2 regions of the uncultured Neisseria sp. genome follow, and region 2 is predicted to be linked to the other one. Evidence: predicted binding sites of a transcription regulator. Region 2 holds the regulator's gene; the other holds the start of a gene.
The links. The regulator FNR, encoded in region 2, switches genes on or off when oxygen is low (the NO sensors DNR and NnrR bind a similar motif). The targets are predictions, from matches to a motif close to TTGATNNNNATCAA.

Region 1 (6,531 bases), on a different contig from region 2:
CCGCCGCCGCGCGCAAAGGCGGTTTTTGGCAGAAGCTGACCGGCAAAACCATCCCGCAGCATTGCCAAGCCCTGACCGCGCCATTACCTGAAGCATCCGCCGATATGTTGTGGGCCAACCTCAGCCTCAGCCGCGCCGACGATATTTTGCCGGTATTGAAAAACTGGGCCGCTGCTTTGAAAACCGACGGATTATTGTTTTTCACACACTTTGGCCGCGACAGCCTGAGCGAGCTGACAGGCCGTCTGAACCATGAAGGCATCGAATGCGAAGCGCCCACGTTGATTGATATGCACGACTTGGGCGATATGCTCGCCGACAACGGCTTTTACGATCCGGTAACCGACACGGCCAAGCTTGAGTTGAGCTATAAAAAAGCCGGGACGTTTTGGCAGGACATGGAAACCTTGGGATTGTGGAATGCGTTGAAGTTCAGCAATCCGCAAGCGGCCAAGGAATGTGTGGATAAGATTTTTGCCAACGAAGGCCGTCTGAACATCACGCTTGAAACCGTATACGGCCATGCCGTGAAGAAATTGGTGTTGCCGCAAGGGGAGAATGTGGTGCAGTTTTTCCCGAAACGGCAGGGCTAGTTTGGTTGCTGTTTCCGGTAGGGTTTACATTGCGATTGTGTATTGTGGAATGCGGTTTGGCGTTTGTATCGATTGCCTACGCTGTTTAATATGTATGAAAAAGGCCGTCTGAAAAGTTTTCAGACGGCCGTTTATTTGATTCCAAATTAAGCCTGTTTGGCCGCCCATTCGGCCGGAGTGGCGGCAACGGAAATAGACAGCGCGTGCAATTCGTTGCTTTCGAGTTGCGGCTTGAGGCCGTCTTTAATCAGGCGGTGGCGGGCGAGGCGGGCTTTGCCTTCAAATGAGGAGGAAACGATTACGGCGAAGAAGTGATGGCCGTCGCCTTCGACTTCGACGTGTTCGCAAGGGGTAACGCCTTCAATTAGGGTTTTGACTTGTTCGGGTAAAAGCATGGGGGTTCCTTGGGAAATGGTTTGCTTGTAAAAGAGGGCATTATACCGAATCTTGATAAAAACAGGCCGTCTAAAAAACCAAACTTCGGGTTTCAGACGGCCTCGGTCTTTTGAAGCGTCAAATGCTTATTCGTACACTTTCAGCAGCTCGACTTCAAAAATCAAGGTCGCGTGCGGAGGAATCACGCCGCCGGCACCGTGTGCGCCGTAGCCCATTTCGGAAGGAATGGTCAGCTTGCGTTTGCCGCCTTCTTTCATGCCGCCGAAGCCTTCGTCCCAACCTTTAATCACTTGGCCGACGCCCAGAGTGATGGTCAGCGGTTGACGGCGGTCGAGGCTGGAGTCGAATTTGGTACCGTCTTCCAACCAGCCGGTGTAATGTACGGTGATTTCTTTGCCTTTGACGGCTTCTTTGCCGTGGCCTTCTTGCAAGTCTTCAATAATCAGGCTCATGATGTTCCTTTCGGATGTATGGTGAAAATCGGCTCAAGATTACCATATTGTGTGGAATCGTGAAACAAATGCGCCCATATGGCCGGCAACAAAAAGGCCGTCTGAAACGGATTTTCAGACGGCCTTTGTTTTGCGCTAAACCTTATTTGTTGTCAGGTTGGGATTTGACATCGTGGGAGACGGGCAGCTCAGGCATGGTTCGGGCAGATTCAGGAACATTGCCGGAGAGGGCTTTCAAGAAGGCAACGATGTTTTCAGTTTCTTCCGGAGCCAGGGTTTTACCCAATTGAGCTTTCGCCATGATGTTGACGGCTTTATCCAATTCCCAAACGCTACCGTTGTGGAAGTATGGATAGGTGCGCTCAACGTTTCTCAAGCCTGGAACACGGAAGAAGAATTCGTCTTCGGCTTTTTTGGTTACGTCCGCACGGCCTTTGTCGTGTTTAGGATCGTCGATGTGTTTCCAGTAAGGACCATCCACCAAACCGAATTTTTGGAACATGGTACCGCCCAAGTTAACGCCGCTGTGACAAGCGATACAGCCGTTGTCCATAAATGCGCGTACGCCTTTGCGTTCTTGTTCGCTCAGGGCGGATACGTTGCCTTTGAGGTAGTCGTCCCAACGGGTCGGGGTCAGCAGGGTGCGTTCAAACGCGCCCAATGCGGTGGTGATGTTTTTGAAGGAAACCGCGCCGTCTTCAGGGAATGCGGCTTTGAATTTCTCTTGGTATTCGGGAATGCCGGCGATTTTGGCGGCGGCATCGGCTTCGGTTGCGTTGGCCATTTCAACAGGGTTGAGCAATGGGCCGCCGGCTTGTTCTTCCACATCGGCGGCACGGCCGTCCCAGAATTGGCTGCCCAACAAGGCGGCATTCAGGGCAGTTGGGGAGTTACGGCCGCCGAATTGGCTTTTGTGGCCCGCGCTGGTTGGCATGTTGTCTACGCCGGCAGTTGCCAAGTTGTGGCAAGAGTTACAGCTGACGGTGTTGCCTTTGGACAGGCGGTTTTCGTACCAAAGTTGTTGGCCGAGTTTGACTTGTTCTTCGGTAAACGGACGGACTTTTTGCATTTCGGCTAGGTCAGGCAAAGGTTTGAACGTAGCTTGCGCGCGTTCCAACAGGGCTTTGTCTTCGTCAGAAACATCGGCAGAATTTTGAGGGGCTGAAACGGCGGCGGTGCTTGCGGCAGCATCGGCAGTGCTCGCGGCAGAAGCAGCTTGAGGAGTTTCGGTTGTTTGAGCCGTTTTCTCGCCGCAGGCGGTCAGCGCGGCAGAAACGGCCAAAGCCAAAGCGATTTGGTGGAGTTTTAAACGTGGCATAGGAGGGTTCCTTTGTTATGCGTTTGTTATGTCATGGATTGCTGATTGCACCAGCAATATGCCAACTATAAAAGATAAGGCGGTTTTAATTTTTGTTGTAAATCAACCTTTTAAATTTGATAAATTTTGAAAATATAACTGATAGAGAATTTCATACTATGGAACTTTTTTATTATTTATTTACAATTAGTTACTGTTTTTAAGGCCGTCTGAAAAAATAAAATTCAGACGGCCTTTTAGTTTTTATTGATTACGTTCGTTATTTTCTTTTAAAAAATCTTAATAAATATAGGGTTATTAAAAAATAAAAATAATTTGCATTATTAAACATAAAGCGTTATAAATGCGTTAACAAATGAACGTTTCACTTTAGAGTTTTTTATGCTGATTGCTTTATTGATTATGCTACGCGAGGGCATCGAAGCTGCCCTGATCGTCGGCATTGTTGCCAGTTTTTTGAAACAGTCGGGACACAGCGAGCTGATGCCGAAGGTTTGGCTGGGCGTGTTTTTGGCTGCGGCCATGTGTTTGGGTATCGGTTACGGCATTCATTCCGTTACGGGCGAGATTCCGCAAAAAGAACAGGAATTGGTGGTCGGCGTTATCGGCCTGGTGGCTGTGGCGATGTTGACGTACATGATTTTGTGGATGAAAAAGGCCGCACGTTCGATGAAACAGCATCTTCAGGATTCTGTTCAGTCGGCCTTGAACCGCGGCAGCAGCCAGGGTTGGGCCTTGGTCGGCATGGCATTTTTGGCTGTGGCGCGCGAAGGTTTGGAGAGCGTGTTTTTCCTGCTGGCCGTGTTCCAGCAAAGTCCGACGTGGTCTATGCCGATAGGCGCGGTGTTGGGGCTGTTGGTGGCGGTTGTCATCGGTACGCTGATTTATCAGGGCGGTATGCGCCTGAACTTGGCGAAGTTTTTCCGTTGGACGGGCGCGTTTCTGATTGTGGTGGCGGCCGGTCTGCTGGCCGGTTCGTTTCGCGCGCTGCATGAGGCCGGCGTATGGAATGTGATGCAGGACATCGCTTTTGATACATCGAAATATTTGCATGAAGACAGCCCTTTAGGCGTGCTGCTCGGCGGTTTCTTCGGCTATACCGACCACCCGACCGAAGGCGAAGTCCTGATTTGGCTGCTGTATCTGGTTCCCGTCATGATTTGGTTTTTGCGCGGCAGCGCGCCGGCAAAAACGTTAACTAAATAAAAAGGAATGAAAATGAAAAAATTCAATCTGACTGCTTTGTCCGTAACGTTGGCTCTGGGTTTGACCGCGTGTCAGCCGCCTGAAGCCGAAAAAGCCGCGCCTGCCGCTTCAGGCGCATCCGCTGCCGCCAATGCCGACGGTTCGGTCAATATCGGTGTGAACGATACTGCCTGCGAACCGATGGAATTGACCGTCCCCAGCGGCCAAGTCGTGTTCAACATCAAAAACGACAGTGGCCGCAAGCTGGAATGGGAAATCCTGAAAGGCGTGATGGTGGTGGACGAGCGTGAAAACATCGCCCCGGGTTTATCCGACAAAATGACCGTTACCCTGCTGCCGGGCGAATATGAAATGACTTGCGGCCTGTTGACCAATCCGCGCGGTAAGCTGATTGTTACCGACAGCGGCTTCAAAGACACTGCCAACGAAGCGGATTTGGAAAAACTGTCCCAACCGCTCGCCGACTATAAAGCTTACGTTCAAGGCGAGGTTAAAGAGCTGGTGGCGAAAACCAAAACCTTTACCGAAGCCGTTAAAGCCGGCGACATTGAAAAGGCCAAATCCCTGTTTGCCGCCACCCGCGTCCATTACGAACGTATCGAACCGATTGCCGAGCTTTTCAGCGAACTCGACCCCGTCATCGATGCGCGTGAAGACGACTTCAAAGACGGTGCGAAAGATGCCGGATTTACCGGCTTCCACCGTATCGAACACGCCCTTTGGGTAGAAAAAGACGTATCCGGCGTGAAGGAAATTGCAGCCAAACTGATGACCGATGTCGAAGCACTGCAAAAAGAAATCGACGCATTGGCGTTTCCTCCGGGTAAGGTGGTCGGCGGCGCGTCCGAACTGATTGAAGAAGTGGCCGGCAGCAAAATCAGCGGCGAAGAAGACCGTTACAGCCATACCGACTTGAGCGACTTCCAAGCCAATGTGGAAGGCTCCAAAAAAATCGTTGATTTGTTCCGTCCGCTGATCGAAGCCAAAGACAAAGCGTTGTTGGAAAAAACCGATGCCAACTTCAAACAGGTTGAAGACATTTTGGCGAAATACAAAACCCCGAACGGTTTCGAGCTGTACGACAAATTGAGCGAAGAAGACCGCAAAGCCCTGCAGGCGCCGATTAATGCCTTGGCAGAAGACTTGGCCAAACTGCGCGGCATTTTGGGTTTGAAATAAGATAACGCGTTTTCAGACGGCCTTTGGATATTGAAAGGTCGTCTGAATCTTATTGTCGTCCACACAAAATATGCTTGAAAACCAACCTTACTTCACACGATTGCAATCTTTCCGTTCCCTGCCAAGGAGCAGACCATGAGCCAAAACAAACAACCGGCACAACCCGAAAAACGAACCCTTTTCAAAACTGCCCTTGCCGCCGGCGCCATCGGCGTTGCCGGTTATTTTGCCGGTAAAAAACAAGGCGAAGCCGCCGCCGAAACCCAAAACAACCAACATTCCGAGCTGGCCTATCCGTGTTACGGCGAGCATCAGGCAGGCATCGTTACGCCACACCAGCTCTTCGGCATCATGTGTGCCTTTGACGTTACCGCCAAAGACGCCAAACAACTTGAAAACCTGTTCCGCACACTGACCGCCCGCATCGAATTCCTCACCCAAGGCGGCGAATACCAAGACGGCGACGACAAACTCCCGCCTGCAGGCAGCGGCATCCTCGGCAAACAATTCCGCCCCGATGGGCTGACGGTTACCGTCGGCGTCGGCAGCAGCCTCTTTGACGATCGCTTCGGCCTCAAAGACAAAAAGCCGAAACACCTACAAGAAATGCGCGACTTTCCTAACGACAAACTCCAAAAATCTTGGTGCGACGGCGACCTCAGCCTGCAAATTTGCGCGTTTTCCCCTGAAACCTGTCAAGCCGCCCTGCGCGACATCATCAAAAACACCGCCCAGTTTGCCGTCATCCGCTGGAGCATAGACGGTTGGCTCCCTAAAGCCGAACCCGGCGCCATTGCCGCGCGCAATCTTTTAGGTTTCCGCGACGGCTCAGGCAATCCCAAAGTCGAAGATCCCAAAGTCGCCGATCAAGTCCTGTGGACGGGCGTTGCCGCCAACAGCTTGGACGAACCGGCATGGGCGAAAAACGGCAGCTATCAGGCCGTCCGCCTCATCCGTCACTTTGTCGAGTTTTGGGACCGCACCCCGATGCAGGAACAAACCGATATTTTCGGCCGGCGCAAATACAGCGGCGCGCCCATGGACGGTAAAAAAGAGGGCGACACCGCCGATTTCGCCAAAGACCCTGACGGCAAAATCACGCCCAAAGACAGCCATATGCGCCTTGCCAATCCGCGCGATCCTGAGTTCATGAAAAAACACTTGCTCTACCGCCGCGCCTTCAACTACTCGCGCGGCCTCGCCGCCAACGGCCAGCTCGATGTCGGCTTGGTGTTTATCTGCTATCAGGCCAACCTTGCCGACGGTTTCATCTTCGTGCAAAACCTGCTCAACGGCGAGCCGCTGGAGGAATACATCAGCCCGTTTGGCGGCGGCTATTTCTTCGTCTTGCCGGGTGTCGAAAAAGGCAGCTTCCTCGGCAAAGAGC
Region 2 (6,531 bases):
CATAGGTCGAGTAGCCTTGGAAGTTGCGTTGCAGGAAGCCTTCTTTGAGGGCGATGGAGAGTTCATCATCAGGTTTGGCAAAGTGGTCCATACCGATGAAAACGTAGCTGCGCTCAGTCAGGGTTTGGACGCAATATTGCAGCATATCGAGTTTTTCTTCGCTGCCAGGAACGACATTGGTGTCGATACGGCGTTGCGGTTTGAAGATATGTGGCAGGTGGGCGTAGTGGTAGAGGGCGAGGCGGTCGGGGTCGAGGGACAAGACCGTGTCAATGGTGGTTTTGATGCTTTCGGTATCTTGGTGCGGCAGGCCGTAAATCAAATCGACGCTGACGGATTTGAACCCGGCTTCGCGGGCGGCATCGATGACTTCTTTGGTTTCTTCGTAACTTTGGATACGGTTGACGGCTGCCTGCACTTTAGGATCGAAGTCTTGAATGCCGACACTCATGCGGTTGAAACCGAGTTTGCCCAGTTTGAGGACGGTTTCGCGGCTGACTTTGCGCGGGTCGATTTCGATGGAGTATTCGCCGTTGGGGATGAGCTGGAAGTATTTGCGGATCATTTCGAAGACGCGTTCGAGTTGGTCGTCGCTTAGGAATGTCGGCGTGCCGCCGCCGAAGTGGAGTTGCGCAAGCTGGTGTCGTCCGCCTAAATGCGGTGCCAGCAATTCCATTTCTTTTTCCAGATACTGGATATAGGCATCAGCACGGCTTTTGTCTTTGGTAATGATTTTGTTGCAGCCGCAGTAGTAGCAGATGGTATTGCAGAAAGGAATGTGAATGTAGAGCGAAAGGGGTTTGTTGAGCGCGCCCATGTTGCGCAGGTTTAAAGCTTGGATATATTCGGCTTCTTTAAAGCCTTCATGGAAGCGGTCGGCGGTCGGATAGGATGTATAACGTGGACCGCTTGATGGCAAACTGGCAATCAATTCGCGGTCGAATTCCGGTAATTCATTGTTTATGTTGGTATTATTTGAGATGGGGATGATTTTCATGGTCGGGGCTTGTAGTATGAAGTAAGGAAATTAGGGAAAATTTTAGTCAAAATTTCGATAGTTTGGTAGAATGCCTCATAATGATATGCCGACTTTGACTTGGGTCAATAGTTATTCGGCTTCATCAGGGATTTATAGAACTATGCAGATTAAGGGTGCGTTATGGCCACACACAATGCAACACATCAAATGAAAACCTTGTGTTCCACATGTTCTTTACGCGAGCTGTGTTTGCCTGTCGGACTGATGCCTAACGAATTTTCACAATTAGACGCGGTTATTCGTCAAAGCCGCCGTCTGAAAAAAGGTGAATACCTGTTCCGTGCCGGCGAGCCGTTTACCTCTTTGTTTGCCATCCGTGCGGGCTTCTTTAAGACAACAGTCGCCAGCCAAGATGGACGAGATCAGGTAACCGGCTTTTTTATGTCGGGCGAGCTGATCGGTATGGATGGGATTTGTTCCCATATTCACAGCTGTGATGCTGTGGCTTTGGAAGACAGCGAGGTATGCGAGCTTCCGTTTACACATATTGAAGAACTCGGTCAGGATATTCCCAGCCTCCGTTCTCACTTTTTCCGCTTGATGAGCCGCGAAATTGTCCGAGATCAGGGCGTTATGTTGCTTTTGGGCAATATGCGCGCTGAAGAGCGATTGGCGGCATTCTTGCTCAACTTGTCCCAGCGTCTCTATTCACGAGGTTTTGCCGCCAATGATTTTATCTTGCGGATGTCGCGTGAGGAAATCGGCAGCTATTTGGGGCTGAAACTGGAAACAGTCAGTCGCACCTTGTCTAAATTCCATCATGAAGGCTTGATTTCTGTTGAACACAAGCACATCAAAATCTTAGATGCGACAACCTTGAAGAAAATGGTTTCTGGTTGTTCGCATGCTATCTGAATCTTAGGCCGTTTGAAATATTTCAGACGGCCTTTTTAACAAGAATTAAAGAATAATTGTTAAGTTACGCAAGTTATAGTTAGATGTTAAATTGAAAAATCTTCAACAACCGGCGTGTACAGAATGCGGTCAACTGCTTCACGGGTCAGTTTCGGTGCAAACATCTGTATAAAATCATAGGTATAACCGCGCAGGTAAGTATCCGAGCGTAAGGCTATCCAAGTGGGCGACGGTTCAAATAAGTGCGCCGCATCAATCAGCTGTAAATCTTGATCGACCGCGGGATCGTACGCCATTTTGGCCATCAAACCAACACCCAAGCCTAAGCGAACATACGTCTTCAATACATCCGTATCGGCAGCCGATAAGGCAACATCAGGTTGCTCAATATGCGCTTTATTAAATGTACGCGCAATGCTGCTGCCGGAATTAAAAGCAAATTCGTAAGTAACCAGCGGAAAAGAAGCCAAATCTTCAAGGCTTAAAGGATTGCGGCAGTCCAAAAGAGGGTGGTCGTGCGGAACAATGACGGCATGGTTCCATTCATAGCAGGGCAGTTTGCCCAACTCGGGATGATCGTCAATGCGTTCGGTAATAATTGCCAAATCCGCTTCGCCGCTGCTGACCATTTGCGCAATGGCAGAAGGGCTGCCTTGTTTGATGGTCAAATTGACTTTAGGGTAGTTTTTGACAAATTCCGCAACGATTGTGGGCAAGGCATAACGCGCCTGGGTATGCGTTGTCGCGATGGTCAGCGAGCCGCTGTCGTGATCGGTAAACTCGCTGCCGATATTTTTAATGTTCTGTACATCACGCAAAATTCGTTCCGAAATCTCTAACACGGCTTTGCCCGGTTGTGAAACGGAAACCACACGCTTGCCGCTGCGGATAAAAATTTGGATACCCAATTCTTCTTCAAGCAGGCGGATTTGTTTGGAAATGCCGGGCTGGGATGTAAAAAGCGCATCGGCAGCCTCGGAGACATTCAGATTGTGCCGGTAAACTTCAAGGGCGTAACGTAATTGTTGCAGTTTCATGGTAGCAGTATCGGATACGTTGTTATTGTGGATTTTGTGCGACAAACGGTCTGTAATTTAACATATTTTGCCCGGTTTTGCCCTGAGTTTTGAAAACGTTTGTTTTTAATGAAAATATCTTTTAATGATATGAAAACAGGAAATTCAGGAAAGAAGAGGGAAAGGGGTTTTGTTGTTTTTGTACAACTTTAGGTAGGTGAATTGTCTGATTTTGCCCTAAATTAATGACACAAGATTGATTTTTCGGCATGATTAACTACTAGGAAGCAGGCACTTCATAATTGTTTGAAGGCATCGAGTATTGACAGTTTGCCTTGCGCTTCTTTATAGTGCAACCTGATATATCCGATTTGCCGCTGTTTTGATACTGCGGCCTGTATATTGGTACTTTGCAGCGGTTGCTTTCCTAGTCCGCCGCATAACAATTTGATGAGGGAATAAAATGACCAAACAGCTGAAATTAAGCGCATTGTTCGTTGCCTTGGTTGCCTCTGGCACCGCTATGGCCAGCGAAGCGCACACCAAACACGGTTACACCGTAAGCAGCCAATCTCAAGAAATCGTCCGTAACAACTACGGCGAATGCTGGAAAAACAGCTACTTCGACAAAGCTACCGAAGGCCGCGTTGAATGTGGTGATCGTGAAGCAGTTGCTCCTGTACAACAAGCTCCTGAGTATGTTGATGAAACTGTTTCCCTGTCTACTAAAACTCTGTTCGGCTTCGACAAAGACAACCTGCGTCCTGAAGCTCAAGAAAACCTGAACGCTTTGGCTCAACGCCTGAGCAACGACAGCGTACAAACTGTACGTGTTGAAGGTCACACTGACTTCATGGGTTCTGAAGAATACAACCAAGCTCTGTCTGAGCGTCGTGCTAACGTAGTTGCTAACTACTTGGTAGGCCGTGGCGTTGCTTCTAGCAAAATCTCTGCAGTAGGTCTGGGCGAGTCTCAAGCTCAAATGACTGCTACTTGTGAAGCTGAAGTTGCTAAACTGGGTAAAAAAGTTTCTAAAGCTAAGAAACGTGCTGCTCTTATCGCTTGTATCGAACCTGACCGTCGCGTTGATGTTAAAATTCGCAGCGTTGTTACTCGTCAAGTTGCTCCAGGCCAAACTATCGAAGGTCAAGGCGAATTGCCTGCCACTGATGAAGGTTGGATCCCAGCTCCTTACAATGGCGTTCACGGTTACGCTAAACCTTAATCGGTTTGTGAAAAATGCCCTGCAATATGCAGGGCATTTTTTTATGGTTTATATTTGAAGAATCGGGGAATTCATGATTCAAAATAAAAGGCCGTCTGAAAGGTTTATTTTCAGACGGCCTTTTATTAAGACAGATTAGTTTGGCCTCGGCCATTTCCATACGCAGATGGCTGCCAGTATCGTACAAATCAAAAAGAGGATACTGGACAAGCCGTGCCAAACGCCGAATGTTCCTCCAACTAGGGATAGCAGCCAGTTATCCAGCCCGTACTTGTGTGCCTCGATAACCGGTGTAACCAAAAGATGGTTGCAGGCTAAGAGTAGCCAAAGTACCAAGATCCACCAAGAAAGTGAGGCCAGTTGCTTTCTGAAAAAGGCATAGGCTGCGCCAAAAATAACTAAGCCACATATCGCTGTAATAGCAAACAAAATGCCGGCAATTTCTCCTGATTGCATTTTGGGCAGGAGGCGGAACAGGATAGGGGCGGTAACATAGCCTGCTGTCAGCTGCATACCGAGCCACATGGCGGCAGCGGTTTGGGTAATTTTGTACAGTAGATTCATTATGTTTCTCCTGGGAAGATTTCACTTTTTCTATTATGGTGTTTTTAGGTACAACAAAAGGCCGTCTGAAAATGTTTTCAGACGGCCTTTTGTTTATTTAAATATATTGCCCGGCAATGATGTCATATTCACGTACGCCGCCTGGTGCTTGAACTTCTGCAACGTCGCCTTCTTCTTTGCCGATCAGGGCGCGGGCAATGGGGGAGCCAACGTAGATTTTGCGTTCTTTGATGTCTGCTTCATCTTCACCGACGATTTGGTAGGTAACTTGTTCTTCAGTTTCCAAATCTTCCAGTGTCACAGTTGTGCCGAACACGATTTTGCCTTCTGCATGGATTTCGGCAGGGTTGATGATATGCGCCATAGAGAGTTTGTGTTCTAACTCGGCGATGCGGCCTTCGATAAAGCCTTGACGCTCTTTGGCGGCTTCGTATTCTGCGTTTTCAGACAAGTCGCCGTGCGAACGTGCTTCGGCGATGGCTTCAATGACTTCTGGGCGTGCCACGCTTTTGAGGTGTTGAAGTTCTTGTTTCAACAATTCTGCACCACGGACGGTCAAAGGGATTTTTTGCATAGAGTTCTCCATGAAAGCATGATGATGCTTTTAAAATTTTATCCGGCCACGCGCGGTAGCCGGATTGGAAATAAAAATACAAGCCGCCAAAGCTTGGCGGCTTGATAAATAAATAAGTGATGCCTGTATTCTACCAAATTCTGCCAAAACCGCAATGATTAAAACGGATTTTCAGTAAAGTGTTGTTTTCTGTCTATTTTGTTTTTTCAGACGGCCTGAAAACTAAATATTGAAGTATTTCAAAGCTGCATGGGAAAAACAGTTTCTTAAATGAATATTTTTGATTAAAATGACTGATGCTAGTTCGTAATAATTAGTCTGCTTTAACTATATGAAGAGAAAATATGGAAATAAAACCAACTTCCCAAAATGAACAACAGGCTAACCGCCGTTATTTGACTGTTTGGCGATGGCATTTTTATGCCGGACTTTTGGTTGCGCCGTTTTTAACCCTGCTGGCTGTTACAGGGTTGGGAATGCTGCTATTCGCCAATATTACCGGTAAAGAAGGCGAACGCATACATATTACGCCGCAGGCAGTGGTGCAGCCTTTGTCGGCTCAGGCTGAGGCCGCCAGACAGTTTGTGAATCCGGAAACTGCTTCTGTAGTGCAGTATATTGCGCCGCGCGCAGATGATATGGTTGCCGTATTCCGCGTGAACAATGACGATAAAGCCACTATGGTTGCCGTTGATCCCTATACGGCAAAAGTTGTAAATACGATGCCGCGCGGTCAAGGCTGGTATCACACGATGGACGAAATCCACGGCGATATGATGATGGGGGCGACTGGTGACTACCTGTTGGAAACCGCTGCGTCGTTAACTATTATTATGATTGTGACCGGTATTTATTTGTGGTGGGTAAAACAGCGTAGTCTGAAGGCTGTCCTTTTGCCTAAAGCAGGCAAAGGCCGTTCTTGGTGGCGCAACCTGCACGGTGCATTCGGCACTTGGGTTTCTTTGCTTCTATTGCTGTTCTGTCTGTCAGGTATTGCTTGGGCAGGTATTTGGGGCGGTAAAGTGGTTCAGGCGTGGAGCCAATTTCCTGCGGGTAAATGGGGCGTGGAGCCTAATCCGGTATCTTCTGTGCCAACTCATGGTGATGTGCTGAATGACGGTAAATCTAAAGAAGTGCCATGGATTTTGGAGTTGACGCCTATGCCGGTTTCCGGTACGACAATGGGAGAAAACGGCATTAATCCGAGCGAGCCGATGACGTTGGAGACGGTTGACCGCTTTGCACGCGAAATTGGTTT

Region 1: Q1M25_RS05095 (cytochrome-c peroxidase) is a predicted target of FNR. The motif match lies at 2,852-2,865, and genes of this name have one in related genera.

What each region holds. Positions count from the first base shown of each region.
Region 1 covers NZ_CATNVN010000055.1:1,026-7,556, reverse strand. The annotation lists gene Q1M25_RS05110 (class I SAM-dependent methyltransferase) at 1-593, shown strand, start outside; gene Q1M25_RS05105 (BolA family protein) at 740-988, opposite strand; gene Q1M25_RS05100 (FKBP-type peptidyl-prolyl cis-trans isomerase) at 1,115-1,444, opposite strand; gene Q1M25_RS05095 (cytochrome-c peroxidase) at 1,584-2,759, opposite strand; gene efeU (iron uptake transporter permease EfeU) at 3,141-3,965, shown strand; gene efeO (iron uptake system protein EfeO) at 3,978-5,144, shown strand; gene efeB (iron uptake transporter deferrochelatase/peroxidase subunit) at 5,280-6,531, shown strand, end outside.
Region 2 covers NZ_CATNVN010000065.1:2,549-9,079, forward strand. The annotation lists gene hemN (oxygen-independent coproporphyrinogen III oxidase) at 1-997, opposite strand, end outside; gene fnr (fumarate/nitrate reduction transcriptional regulator Fnr) at 1,160-1,894, shown strand; gene Q1M25_RS05580 (CysB family HTH-type transcriptional regulator) at 1,981-2,931, opposite strand; gene Q1M25_RS05585 (OmpA family protein) at 3,374-4,135, shown strand; gene Q1M25_RS05590 (DUF4149 domain-containing protein) at 4,271-4,699, opposite strand; gene greA (transcription elongation factor GreA) at 4,797-5,273, opposite strand; gene Q1M25_RS05600 (PepSY domain-containing protein) at 5,618-6,531, shown strand, end outside.